Regions from separate parts of the Neobacillus sp. PVCKKU3 genome, predicted to be linked through region 1. Evidence: predicted binding sites of a transcription regulator. Region 1 holds the regulator's gene; each other region holds the start of a gene.
The links. Region 1 encodes Rex, which represses fermentation and respiration genes when NADH is low (regulators of the CRP and FNR family bind a similar motif). Its sites were predicted from a motif close to TTGTGAAATATTTCACAA; they were not measured.

Region 2: ACNQGS_RS11555 (TIGR04053 family radical SAM/SPASM domain-containing protein) is a predicted target of Rex. The motif match lies at 2,482-2,499, and genes of this name have one in related genera.
Region 3: adhE (bifunctional acetaldehyde-CoA/alcohol dehydrogenase) is a predicted target of Rex. The motif match lies at 1,905-1,922, and genes of this name have one in related genera.

What each region holds. Positions count from the first base shown of each region.
Region 1 covers NZ_JBLVQN010000067.1:4,392-8,674, reverse strand. The annotation lists gene ACNQGS_RS27905 (acyl-CoA dehydrogenase family protein) at 1-1,468, opposite strand, end outside; gene ACNQGS_RS27900 (DUF4395 domain-containing protein) at 1,595-2,020, opposite strand; gene ACNQGS_RS27895 (redox-sensing transcriptional repressor Rex) at 2,173-2,826, opposite strand; gene moaC (cyclic pyranopterin monophosphate synthase MoaC) at 2,859-3,347, opposite strand; gene ACNQGS_RS27885 (ABC-F family ATP-binding cassette domain-containing protein) at 3,511-4,283, shown strand, end outside.
Region 2 covers NZ_JBLVQN010000014.1:55,740-60,022, forward strand. The annotation lists gene ACNQGS_RS11525 (BsuPI-related putative proteinase inhibitor) at 1-271, shown strand, start outside; gene ACNQGS_RS11530 (DUF3813 domain-containing protein) at 319-504, opposite strand; gene ACNQGS_RS11535 (hypothetical protein) at 507-659, opposite strand; gene ACNQGS_RS11540 (Cof-type HAD-IIB family hydrolase) at 773-1,585, opposite strand; gene ACNQGS_RS11545 (metal-sulfur cluster assembly factor) at 1,753-2,061, shown strand; gene ACNQGS_RS11550 (DsrE family protein) at 2,079-2,417, shown strand; gene ACNQGS_RS11555 (TIGR04053 family radical SAM/SPASM domain-containing protein) at 2,582-3,706, shown strand; gene ACNQGS_RS11560 (Crp/Fnr family transcriptional regulator) at 3,748-4,283, opposite strand, start outside.
Region 3 covers NZ_JBLVQN010000037.1:41,315-45,597, forward strand. The annotation lists gene adhE (bifunctional acetaldehyde-CoA/alcohol dehydrogenase) at 1-1,878, opposite strand, end outside; gene ACNQGS_RS21735 (ABC transporter ATP-binding protein) at 2,145-2,942, shown strand; gene hpaB (4-hydroxyphenylacetate 3-monooxygenase, oxygenase component) at 2,974-4,283, opposite strand, start outside.

The DNA.
Region 1 (4,283 bases):
ACTTTTTAATTGTCTCCCCAGCGGCTCCCTCAAGAACGCTGGCCACAAACTCAGCAGGTGAATACCAGTCAGAAACCCTGCCCAAATCGCGGTAGATTTGTGTTAAAAGCAGATTACGCGGTCCCTCCCACTGTTCGTTTACGACCACATCGCGGAAGATACGCGGCAGCGACGAAAATTCCTCCATCACTCCATGGCCGGCAAACACGGAGATAGCCTCCCGTAAAATTTCCGCTCCCTCATTCGTTGCACAGATTTTCTGCAGCAAGACAAGTTCACGCAGATTAAATAACTTTTTCCTAACATCAATTGGATGGTCCGATTTAATTCCTGGATTAAGCGGCTTATCCAGTTGCAAGAAAAGATTATAGATTTTGAATGCCCCCGCCGTCGTTCGCTCAGCGGCATGCTGGATTCGTTTCAACTTGCTTGCTGCGAGTGGATAGTCTTTTACCTTCTTTCCAAAAACACTTCGGAAATCGCTGTACAAGTTTGCCTCCCGAGAGGCCCTCAGCATAAACCCGGCACAGGCAATCCCAATTTCCAACCTCGACAAGGTCAATACAATTCCGACTGCAACTGCAATCCCTTTATCCTTTGGACCGATTGGATAGGCACGCGCCCCCTTATATTGAATCTCCCCTGTTGGCAGCTCGGCTGTTCCCAGCTTCCATTTGATCCGATTTATCTCGTACCCGTTGCGTTTCTCCTTCTCCTTATCCCCCGGAAGCCAGGAAGGTACGATAAATGTTGAAACTTTGTCAGTTCCCGATATTTTTGCCGTCACCACAGAATAATCGGCATGCGCCGCAGAACAGAAAAACTTATTCCCATACAAACGATAATACTTGCCTTCCGGAACCGCCTCCAAAACATTAGCCGGCAAATCAGAACCACCCTGGATTTCTGTCATAAATTGAGCGCCAATGGCGAATTCGCCGTTTAGCCCTTCTTTTGTATGATGTAATATAACTTGAAGTTCTGGATATTCTTCATCCGGAAATTGGTCAAGCAAAGCCACTAAACCATGTGTACATGTCAGCGGACAGGTCACTCCCGCCTCACCCAGCTGATGGATCAGCATTCTTTTCACAAAGCTTTCCCAAGGTGTCATGTTACTGGAAAAAAGACCTTCTCCGAAAATTTCATTCTCTAATTGATGAACTTCTTGAGGACGAACAATCCGGTCAATCCGATGATTAAAAGCATCAAAGTGAAGCATATAGGGGCGGACTTCCGGTCTGGCAATTCTTTCGGCTAACCGGTTCCATTTTGCAGATACTGTTGCTGAAAAGGATAATAGTTTTTCGTGGATTTGGCTGTGCTGAGAACCCGTAAATTTCTTTACCGCTTTTTGTAAAAACGGTTCATCACGGTACCAATCAAGGTTGTCACGTTTTTCGAGAAATTCATCAAAGCTGTAAGAATTTTTTCCTCTTGCTTCTGTCTCTTGGGAAACATGCTTCATAAAAACGCCACTCTCCTCATGAATAATAATTCATAATTTTCAATTTAATCTTAAATGTAAGGATATGGAAACGTCAAATATAAGTAGAAAAACAAAAAAAGAGGCTGAATAATTCAGACCTCTTCTTTATTGGTGCACCCTTCTATGACGGTATTGGTTCCACTGAAAATGAATAAAGCATCCGATGCAAAAACCTAGAATTGCCACAAAGGCAGCCACTGCGACAAGAATCGTGAACACATAGCCAACACCATTCCAACCCAGCAGGAATCCTACAAATCCAATTCCCAAACACGATACGGCAAGTTTTTGATTAAATTGCTGCTGCTCCCAATCCTCGGGGATATAAGCCTCTGGTTCCTTTCTTAAAAATAGTTTTGCTATTTGCATAATCGGATTAAATCCGAATAAAAGACCAGACATACCGGCAACAAACGGCACTAACAAAAACCATTCCTGACCGGATAACCATGTTAACACAACACTTAAAACAATCGTCCACTGGTTTGTTTTCACTAGCGGCCGTGGGATTGAACGAACTGTTTCTGTCATTTTAATTCCAACCTTTCCTATTGGATTACAATAATTACTTGTGTATTCATTTTACCCGCTTCCACTCCCTTTGTATAGTGATCTGGTTAGGAAAATGTTTCAAAACGAAAAAATGGGCCTCTCACCATTTTGGCGAGAAGCCCATTGATTATTTATTCTTCTACTTCGTCGTTTGGATAATGCTTTAAAAAGTAAACAAGTGATTGCAGCTCCACCGCCAGGTCAATATGATGCACGCGGATCGATGAAGGTACATTCAGTCTTGCTGGAGTAAAGTTTAAAACCCCTTTTACATTCGTATTCACAAGCTTGTCTGTGATTTGCTGAGCAACCGGAGCCGGCACCGTCAAAATCGCCACCGAAATATTTTCCTCGATCAAATACTGTTCTATATCGTCCATCGAATAAACGGGAACATTGCCTATCGAACCGCCAATTTTTCCGGGGTCCACATCGAAGGCGCAAGCGATTTTTGTATTATTATTTTTTAAAAAATTGTAGTGTAAAAAGGCTGTGCCGAGATTACCCACCCCGATTAACGCTACCTTTGTTAATTCATCTTGATCAAGAGTTTTCCGGAAAAACGATAACAAATAGTTTACGTTATAGCCGTACCCCTTTTTCCCAAGGGCCCCGAAATAAGAGAAATCCCTGCGAATAGTGGCCGAGTCCACCTTTACTGCTTCACTCAATTCTGCAGATGACACCCTCTGCTTGCCAGAGGAATGAAGGTTTTGTAAAAATCGATAATATAAGGGCAGCCGCTTTGCTGTTGCCTGTGGTATTTTCATCGTTTCATTGGACATATTTCTCCCACCCTTCAATTTTAATGGATATATTAGATTTCTCTTCTAAAATCACCGTTTTTGCCGCCGGTTTTTTCCACCAGAAAGGTTGGTCCAATTACCATCCCTTTATCAACTGCCTTACACATATCATAGACGGTCAGGGCACAAACAGAGGCAGCTGTTAGCGCTTCCATCTCAACCCCCGTACTGCCTTTTGTTTTCACTGATGCAGCAATATGCAGTGTATATTGTCCCTGCCCGGCCTGCTCCCATGAAAAACTAATATTGATACCTGTTAATGGAATCGGGTGGCACATTGGAATGATATCCCATGTCTTTTTCGCTGCCATCACTGCAGCAACCTGGGCAACTGCTAAGACATCGCCCTTTTTCATTTCGTGGTTTGTGATTTTTTCATAAATTTCAGTGCTTACTGTTATGCTAGACTGGGCTGTTGCTGTGCGTGCCGTTTCCGGCTTCTCGCTGACATCGACCATCTTGGCCCGGCCTTCTTCATTAAAATGAGTAAATTCAGCCATAAAAAAAATCCTCCTACAAAAAATAATACAATATTTTTTTGTCCATGTGTGTGAAACTTTGAACTAACAGTATATTTTTTTATAATTCCATTAAAAATTTCACTTCATTGCCGACATTCGGGTTATACGGTAAACTAGTCGTAAGGTAATAGAGGTGAAAAAAATGATTTTATTACAGGTTAACCAACTACAAAAATATTATGGTGCTGAACTTATTTTATCGAATATAAAACTGGAATTACAAACCCGTGACCGTGTTGCCCTTGTCGGACGCAATGGAGCGGGGAAATCAACGTTATTGAAAATCATCGCCGGCGAAATGGGCTATGACGGCGGCGAAATCATCAAACCAAAGGATGTTACCGTTGGTTATTTGGCGCAAAATACGGGTTTGGAGTCCAATTTGTCCATTTGGGAGGAAATGCTGACGGTTTTTGAGAACCTGCAGGCGATGGAAAAATCGCTCCGGAAGCTGGAGAAGCAAATGGCCGATCCTGCTGTTTTCGGGGACCCAGGAAAATACGAACGGGTATTAAAGGAATATGATGAATTGCAAATAAAGTTTAAAGAGCAAGGCGGCTATCAATATGAAGCTGATATCCGTTCTGTATTGCATGGGTTAAATTTTTCTGATACTACGTTAATGATTTCAAGTCTAAGCGGCGGACAAAAAACGCGTCTTGCGCTAGGCAAACTATTACTGACAAGACCTGATATTTTAATTTTGGACGAGCCAACCAACCATTTGGATATCGAAACCCTTTCCTGGCTGGAGCAATATCTGCAGGGCTATGATGGCGCGATTTTAATTGTTTCGCATGACCGCTATTTTTTGGATAAAGTGGTTACAGAGGTGTATGAACTATCACGCCGCCTGATTCAGCGATTCACCGGTAATTATAGCACTTATCTTGAGCAGAAAGCTGCCAATTATGA
Region 2 (4,283 bases), on a different contig from region 1:
AACAAAAGGACACTACCAAGTTAGCGGAGAAGTAAAGTCACCAAGCAGGGTGGTTTATTATTCAGTGGAGGATGGGCATAGAGAATTCCTAAGGGAGCAAAAGCTTGATGTTGCTGGAAATGGTGACCAGTGGAGACCTTTTAAAGTAAATATTCAGATTCCAGCCGAAAAGCTTCCCAACCATGGAGGTGTCTTTCTGAATTTTTACGAAAAAAATGCTGAGGGCGGGAGGAGTAATCCTTACCCTGCATTATTAGAAAGATTTGAATGAAAAAAGCGGAAGTCACCTCCCAAGGTACTTCCGCTTTCCTCATTTCATCATTGGAACTGGTCAAGCTCTTGTTGCATTTCTTGGAGCTGTCTTTGCTCAGCGACCGTCGAGTTGGCATAAGCAGAACTTAAGGCATTCTTGGCTTTGGCCACTGCCGTGTCGCGTTCACCTGGGCCGGCAGTTTTTGCCGATTCAACAAATCTACGTGCTTCCTGGAATAAACGGTTACCCATCGTTAAATTCCTCCAAGCGAGGATTCTTGCACATTGGCCATTTTCTGAGCTTCTGCTTCAGCGTAGGTCATGTGATAAGGAATCCGTTCTGAATGCTTGTTGACCGAATCCTTTCCTTGCTGGACAAAGCGTTTTGATTTGTTTGATCTACCCATTCGAATCCCTCCAATATGCTAAAAGCTTGGATTGAAACAGCTTCGCTGCTTCATCCATAGTATGCTCCAACATTGAGGGGTTCATATAGGTAAACAATGGTGAATAGGTGTAATTATTTTAACCGTAACAAATCCGTCAAATATTCTGCGACTCCATCTTCTTCATTGGTAAGAGTAACATCATTGGCGATATTTTTTACTTGGTCAATGCCATTTCCCATCGCTATTCCATAACCGGCGTATTCAAGCATTTCCAAGTCATTATCTTCATCGCCAAAGGCAATCACTCTTTGCTTGGAGATACCATAATATTCCGCCGCTTTTTTTAACCCTACTGCCTTATTTAAGCCTGACTTAATGATTTCGATAACATGCCAGGGGGCAGCCCAGCTGCGGTGATCGATGACTTCGGCATGGGCATCAGATAGATGGTCGCGGATCTTCTTTAATTGGTCTTCCTCTGTATGGATGAGCAGGCTAGTTGGTGAATCCTTCAAATAATTACTTAAATCACCCGTAGTAATATTGGGATGGCCAAAATTAAAAATTTCAATCAGCTTTTGGTCATGATAATGAAAATAGACATCATCCATTACTTCAGCGATGATATTATGAAAATGAAAGCTGCGGCAAGCCTCGACAATATCTTTTGCAACATGGATATCAAGCGGCTCATGGAAAAAGCCCCATTTCGGGTTCCGGGGATGATGCATGAAAGCCCCATTGAAATTAACGATCGGGGTATCTAAATCCAACTCTCGATAATACATTTCGCTGGAACGATATGGCCTCCCAGTGGCGATCATCACGATATGGCCATCTTCTCTAGCTTTTCTTAAAACTTCCTTCGTTTTTTCCGAAATCGTTTTATCATCTTTTAATAAAGTTCCGTCTAAGTCCAATGCAATTAAATGTCTTTCAGTCATTTGAAACCTCTCTTTGGAAGTATTTGTTTCTATTATCAATATGTTATCAATTTATATTTAAACTGTAAAAAAATTCACTTCAAATGTTTCTGAAACGCGCTATACTGGTTTTCGAAATACCTTTTGTTATAATGGTTACAATAAAACTGAACAGGAGTGAAGATAAAATGAATGAAGATTTAAAAGAAAATATAATGGGCGCACTTGAGCTTGTTATTGACCCTGAGCTTGGCGTCGATATCGTCAATTTAGGTTTAGTATATAATACTGAAATGGACGACGAGGGAAAACTGACGGTTACAATGACATTAACAGCAATGGGCTGCCCACTAGCCGGAACAATTGTTGATCAGGTGAAAAGAGCATTGTCTGATATTCCGGAAGTCAAGGATGTCGATGTCAATATCGTCTGGAATCCCCCTTGGAATAAGGACATGATGTCCCGTTATGCAAAAATTGCACTGGGAATTCGTTAAGGAGGACCTTCCGCAGGATGAAAAATAAGGTAATTTTAGTTAGTTCAAATCAGTTGGGCAAAGGCGACCAGGTTTTAGGAGAGAATGTTTTAGAGACTTTCTTTACTGTTTTAAAACAAAGAGAGGAACTCCCAGCAGCTGTTTTTTGCATGAACAGTGGGGTATTCACGTTGACTGAGGATTCCTTTGTATCCGTTCATTTAAAAGAGTTGGAGGATAAGGGTGTTAACATTTTTGCGTGTAAAACCTGTGCCGACCACTACGGTGTTAGCGAAAAATTGACAGTTGGCAAAATAAGCGGAATGGCTGACTTTGTTGAGCTTGCCTCCAAATACGAAGTGTTAACCATCTCATAAAACAGCAGAGCTTTTCGCTCTGCTGTTTTTTTCATTCACAAATCGTCCACATAATAAAAAAGGATTGTGAGGAAGTTCACTTTTTTCAAACATACACACCTTTATAATACGAAGTAATAAGGCTATTTAGTTTGAACTAGCCGTTTTATAGGAGGCGTTTCAATATGGATTTTAGCCGAGACTTTAATAAAGATCCGTTTATTGTGATATGGGAACTAACTCGAGCTTGTCAATTAAAATGTTTGCACTGCCGCGCAGATGCCCAGTATACGAGGGACCCTCGAGAACTTACGCTTGAAGAAGGCAAGCATTTGATTGATCAGATATATGAAATGAATAATCCGCTTCTTGTATTTACTGGCGGAGATCCGCTTATGAGAGAGGATATTTTTGAAATTACCAAATACGCAGTCACAAAAGGGGTACGTGTTTCGATGACACCAAGCGCTACTCCTAACGTAACAATTGATGCGATGCGTAAGGCTAAAGAAGTCGGACTTTCTCGTTGGGCGTTCAGCCTTGACGGTCCTACGGCTGAGATTCATGACCATTTTCGCGGGACAGCGGGCTCTTTTGACTTAACAATGGAACGAATTAAATATTTACATGAACTGGAAATGCCGATTCAGATTAATACAGTAGTATCCAGATATAATTACGAACATCTAGATGAAATGGCGAAATTGGTTGAAGAATTAAAATGTGTTCTGTGGAGTGTCTTTTTCCTTGTTCCGACCGGAAGGGGACAGGTATCTGATATGATATCGCCTGTGGAGCATGAAAAGGTGCTAAGATGGCTCTATGATCTAAGCAAGCGGGTTCCTTTTGATATTAAGACCACGGAGGCGATGCATTACCGCCGTGTGGTAATCCAGCAAAAAATGCGTGAAGCCAAAGAAAAAACAGAGGAAATCAGCTATTTATCTGCGTTGACAGAAAAAGGCTTAACGGGCTCAATTGATGGTCTGGGCCGTGCACCAAAGGGTGTAAATGACGGCAATGGCTTTGTGTTTATATCCCATATTGGAGATGTCTATCCGAGCGGCCTGCTTCCGGTTAAGGCCGGAAATATTAGGGAAACCCCTCTGGCGGAAATTTACCGCGAGTCGCCAATCTTTAAGGCACTTAGAAACCCAGATGGATTTAAAGGGAAATGCGGTGTCTGCGAATTCCGACATGTTTGCGGCGGCTCAAGATCAAGGGCATACGCCATGACAGGGGATTATTTAGAAAGTGAACCATTCTGCGTTTATATTCCTAAGGCTTTAAGAGAAAAACAGACACAATAAATTGAGAGAGGCAATCGATTGTCGATTGCCTCTCTCAATAACTATTCAATGCTGCAATAAACAGTGGAACAATTTTCACAGCCAATTTCATCTTTTAAGTATTGCAAATCCAGGACGGTAATTTTACCTCGTTTAATGGAAATGATGTTATCACGCTTCAGTTCACTTAAGATACGGTTTGTACTTTCCCGTGAAGTGCCGCAGAAATTTGCTAGCTCTTGATTAGTCAACGGCAGGTCGATTAATATTCCATCACTTTTTGGTACCCCATAGCTATTGGTCATCCGGATTAAAGTTGAAAATAAGGCGCCGCGCTTTCCGTTTAGGACAAGGTCGCGGAATTTTGTCTGCGTTTTGCGGAAATGATCGCTCATCCACTTCATAAATTCAAAGGCTAGCTTACTGTTTTGGAAAATTTCACTTTCAAGTACTTCTTTTTTTATTGCCACGATTTCACCTTCTTCAAGAACCTTGGCACTTAATAAATATTTTGGACTATCAGTGAAAAGGGTTAATTCTCCACAAATATCGTTTTCTCCGCAAATTCTTAGTGACAGCTCCCGCCCGTCTGCTGTAA
Region 3 (4,283 bases), on a different contig from region 1:
CGGATATTTAATATTCGCTTTTTTATCCGTGATGACGGCAAAGGAGGTAACCTCCGAACCTGTTCCGGAAGTAGTTGGAATCGCGATCAACTTAGCCTTCTCCCGAAGCTTCGGATAAGTCACAACTCGTTTTCTCGGATTAAGAGTCTTCAGTTTCAGAGTGTTAAAGTTTGCCTCAGAATCCTCGTAAAATAACCACATCGCTTTTGCTGCATCAAGGACAGAACCGCCTCCTAAGGCAATGATCATATTCGGTTTAGCGTGTCTCATCAATTCAGCACCCGCCATGATCGTTTCGATGCTAGGGTCAGGCTCCACCTCAGAAAACACCTCATAGTGGACAAAATCAGGTCGTTTCGTTAGAAAATGAAGCACTTTATCGACATAACCGTTTTTCACCGAACTTGGGCTTGTGACAATAAATGCCCTTTTAGTATCCGGGATGATTTCCAATGCCTGAACAGAATTCTTACGATAATAAATTTGTGGCGGTGTCCTTAGGATTTGGGCGTTATTATTGCGTTTGGCGACCTTTTTAATATTAAGTAAATGCATGGCACCGACATTGACTGAAACCGAGTTTCCTCCATATGTGCCCGTGCCAAGGGTTAGTGTTGGCAGTAAATCGTTATAAACGTTTCCAGTAGCCCCTTGGGCGGAAGGAGTATTGATTAGGATCCGTCCTGCTCTCATTCTCATCGCGTACTGTTCAACAATCTGGTCATTAGCCGTATGAATGGAAGCGGTGTGGCCGAGTCCACCGTATTCTAATGTGGCTTCTGCCAGGTTAAAGGCTTCCTCTGTGCTATTTGCCTTATAGCAGGCAAGGACAGGGCTTAGTTTTTCGCAGGAAAGCGGATATTTCGGTCCTACGCCTTCCAACTCGATTACTAAGACCTTGGTATCAAATGGAACTTCGATTCCGGCCATTTGGGCAATTTTAAAGGCTGGAAGGCCGACAATCATCGGATTGAGGAAGCCGGTTTCTTCTTTTATTGCTACTTTTTCTAACTGTTTCCTTTCCTCCTCATTTAAAAAGTAACAGTTATTGGCGATCATTTCCGTAATGACTTCAGTATAGATTTCTTTATCGATGATTAATGCTTGCTCAGAGGCACAAATCATTCCATTATCATAGGTTTTCGACATAATCAGGTCTTGGACGGAGCTCTTGATATTGGCAGTTTTTTCGAAATAACAAGGTACATTGCCTGGTCCGACACCAATTGCCGGTTTGCCGGAACTATATGCGGCTTTCACCATGCTAGAACCTCCAGTAGCAAGAATTAGCGATACTTTTGGATGCTTCATTAACATATTGATACCATCCAGAGTGGTAGTTTCCATCCATTGAATACAATTTTCAGGAGCGCCTGCACGGACAGCGGCTTCTCTAAGAAGTTCAGCTGTGAACCTTCCCGAATTCTGTGAAACGGGGTGAAAGGAAAAAATAATCGGATTTCTTGTTTTCATAGAAATAAGAGATTTATAAATGACAGTGGATGTGGGATTTGTCACAGGCACCAGCGCGGCGATGACCCCGACAGGTTCGGCAATTTCATAGCTGCCCTCATGCTCGTTTTCACTGATAATGCCGACCGTTTTCAGATTTCGAATGGTGTGATAAATCATCTCTGTTGCAAACATATTTTTCGTGATTTTATCTTCGTAAAGGCCTCGATTCGTTTCCTCAACAGCCATTCTGGCAAATTTATCGTGGTTCTCAAGTGCAACAAGTGCCAACTGCTTGACAATTTCATCGACCATTTCCTGCGTAAAGCTGCGAAACTCTTTAGCTGCCTGAGCTGCATTTGCAGCTAAAAGGTCAATCATCGAAACTGTTTGCTTTTGCTGTAACATTTTTTCTTCCACTGCCATTGATTGTTCCTCCCTAAAATCATTTATTGTGAAATATTGAACAAAAGGAAATTAATATTTTCCTTACGTTCAAAATATAGCAATCGTAAACCAAGAAATTTGTAGAATTATGCGGCCAAAGTTGGGGAAACCCTTATAAATAGAATAGTTTCAAAGAATGTTCATAATTGCTTTTTTTTTGAGTGGAAAACTCTCAATATTTTTACTTTTAGAAAATTTTGATACTATATTATGTATAAAGATCATCATAAGAGGGGAGTAAAATAATGATTCTGCAACTAGAGGACGTTTCGCTCAAACGGGGCGACAAATGGATTTTAAAAAATGTCAATTGGCAAATAGAAAAAGGGGAGCATTGGGTTTTATTCGGTTTAAACGGTTCTGGTAAAACGGCCATTCTAAATTTGCTGAACGCCTATAATTTCCCGACAAAGGGAAAAATTAATGTTTTAGGAATGGAGTTTGGGAAAACCTATCTTGCTGAAAAGCTGCGCAAGCAAATTGGCTTTGTTTCATCCTCACTTCAGGAAAAATTTCACCCGGGCGATAATGCCTTTGAAGTGGTACTAAGCGGAGCATACGCTTCCATTGGTCTCTATGAAGCTCCTACAGACGAAATACGAAGCAAGGCCATTTCTTTACTCGAGGAGCTTGGCTGCATCGATTATGCTAACAGAAATTATGAAACTTTATCGCAAGGGGAGAAACAGCGGGTGTTAATTGCCCGCGCGTTAATGGCTGACCCGTCTTTGCTGATTCTCGATGAGCCAACGAACGGTCTGGACTTTATTGCCCGTGAAAAACTATTGGAAACAATCGAAACGATTGCTAAAAACCCATATGCACCAGCGATTATTTATGTTACTCATCATGTTGAAGAGATTCTGCCTGTATTCAATAAAACCTTGTTGCTAAAGGAGGGGCAGGTTTTTGCGTACGGAAACACCAATGAACTGTTATCGAGCGAGAGCCTTACCCAATTTTTTAATCTGCCGGTTCGGGTTTCTTGGGAAAATAAAAGACCATTGCTGTCGAAGGTGCAGGTGACACATCAAAATAGTTAGAAGAATAGGATATCCCGTATGCAGGGATATCCTATTCTTTTAAATTAAGCAAATCTTTAATTCGCTTGCAATATTCCTCTTTTGGATAGGTCTGATACAAGCCGCTCGACAAGCGGACAGGGTCGCCGAAGAAGTACCGTTCATACTGGGTTTGCCTTGTGCCAAATGAGCTCATCGTCAAGTCCCAGGCCAATCGAAAAAGTTTGACGCGGTCCTCAGCATGTTTTCTGGTACCTTGCAGATAGGATTCCAAATCCTGTTTTATAGGGGAATTAAAGTCCTTTTCAGTCGGCAAGGTAACCATTCCACTTGCGCCAATTAATTGAATGATTTCGCTGAATCTAGGATAAATTTTTGGAAAGACATTGCTAGCGACTTTAAGAGGAATGAGGCTTGGTCTCATATAACCCCATTCATCCAATTCTGCCTCTTCCTCAGACTTGAGCAGCAGCGCCTTCATCGTTTCAAGTCCGATGATGATTTCAGAAAGTTTTTCCTGAATATGCTGATATCCGCAAACATTGATTGTATCCGAAAGGGATTCGGCAAGTCCCAATAGAAATTCTGTTTTCACAACCTGCCTAGTGATGGCCTGGTGGTAGGCGTGATGGTAGAATGAGCTTTTCTCCATGAATTCATTTGCTGCATCGACATTTTCGTAAAAAAAGACTCTCTCCCAGGGAACTACCACATTATCAAATACTAAAATCGTATCCATTTCTTCGTAACGCGAGCTGAGCGGATAATCAAAGGCTGACTTACCGCCTACAAACGACTCCCTGCAAAGAAATTTAAGTCCTTTCGTATCAGAAGGGATGGAAAATGCGTAGGCATCCGCATCATTTGTCACTCCGCCGGCTGAATAAACCAGAACTTCATCCGTTAAACCGCCTTGGGTCGCTAACAGGCGAGCCCCCTTGACAATAATTCCCTTTTCATTTTTCCCGACAATTTTGGCGGCAATTGGTTCTTTCGATTTTTCAAAGTTGATTTGCGACCGGTTAACCTGAGGGGTTATAAAGGTGTGGGTAAACGAGAGATCTTGATTCCTTGCTCTTTCATAGAGGGAAATAATATTTTCCGGAAAGCAATTCTCACTCCCTTTTAAAAATAAGGCGGAGGAGGCAAAGGCCATAACGACTGAATTCATATAATCCGGACTTCTACCCATCAGCCCATTGGTATGCCTGGCCCAAATTTCGATCATGGTCCGCCTTCTTTTTAAATCTTCTTTCGTCCGTGGCTGTAAATAGGATAGCCCAATCTGCTCTTGGGTCTCATCGGATAAAAAGGTTAGCTTTTCTTTCATGGTCGAATCAAACTGCAAATCATATAAAGATG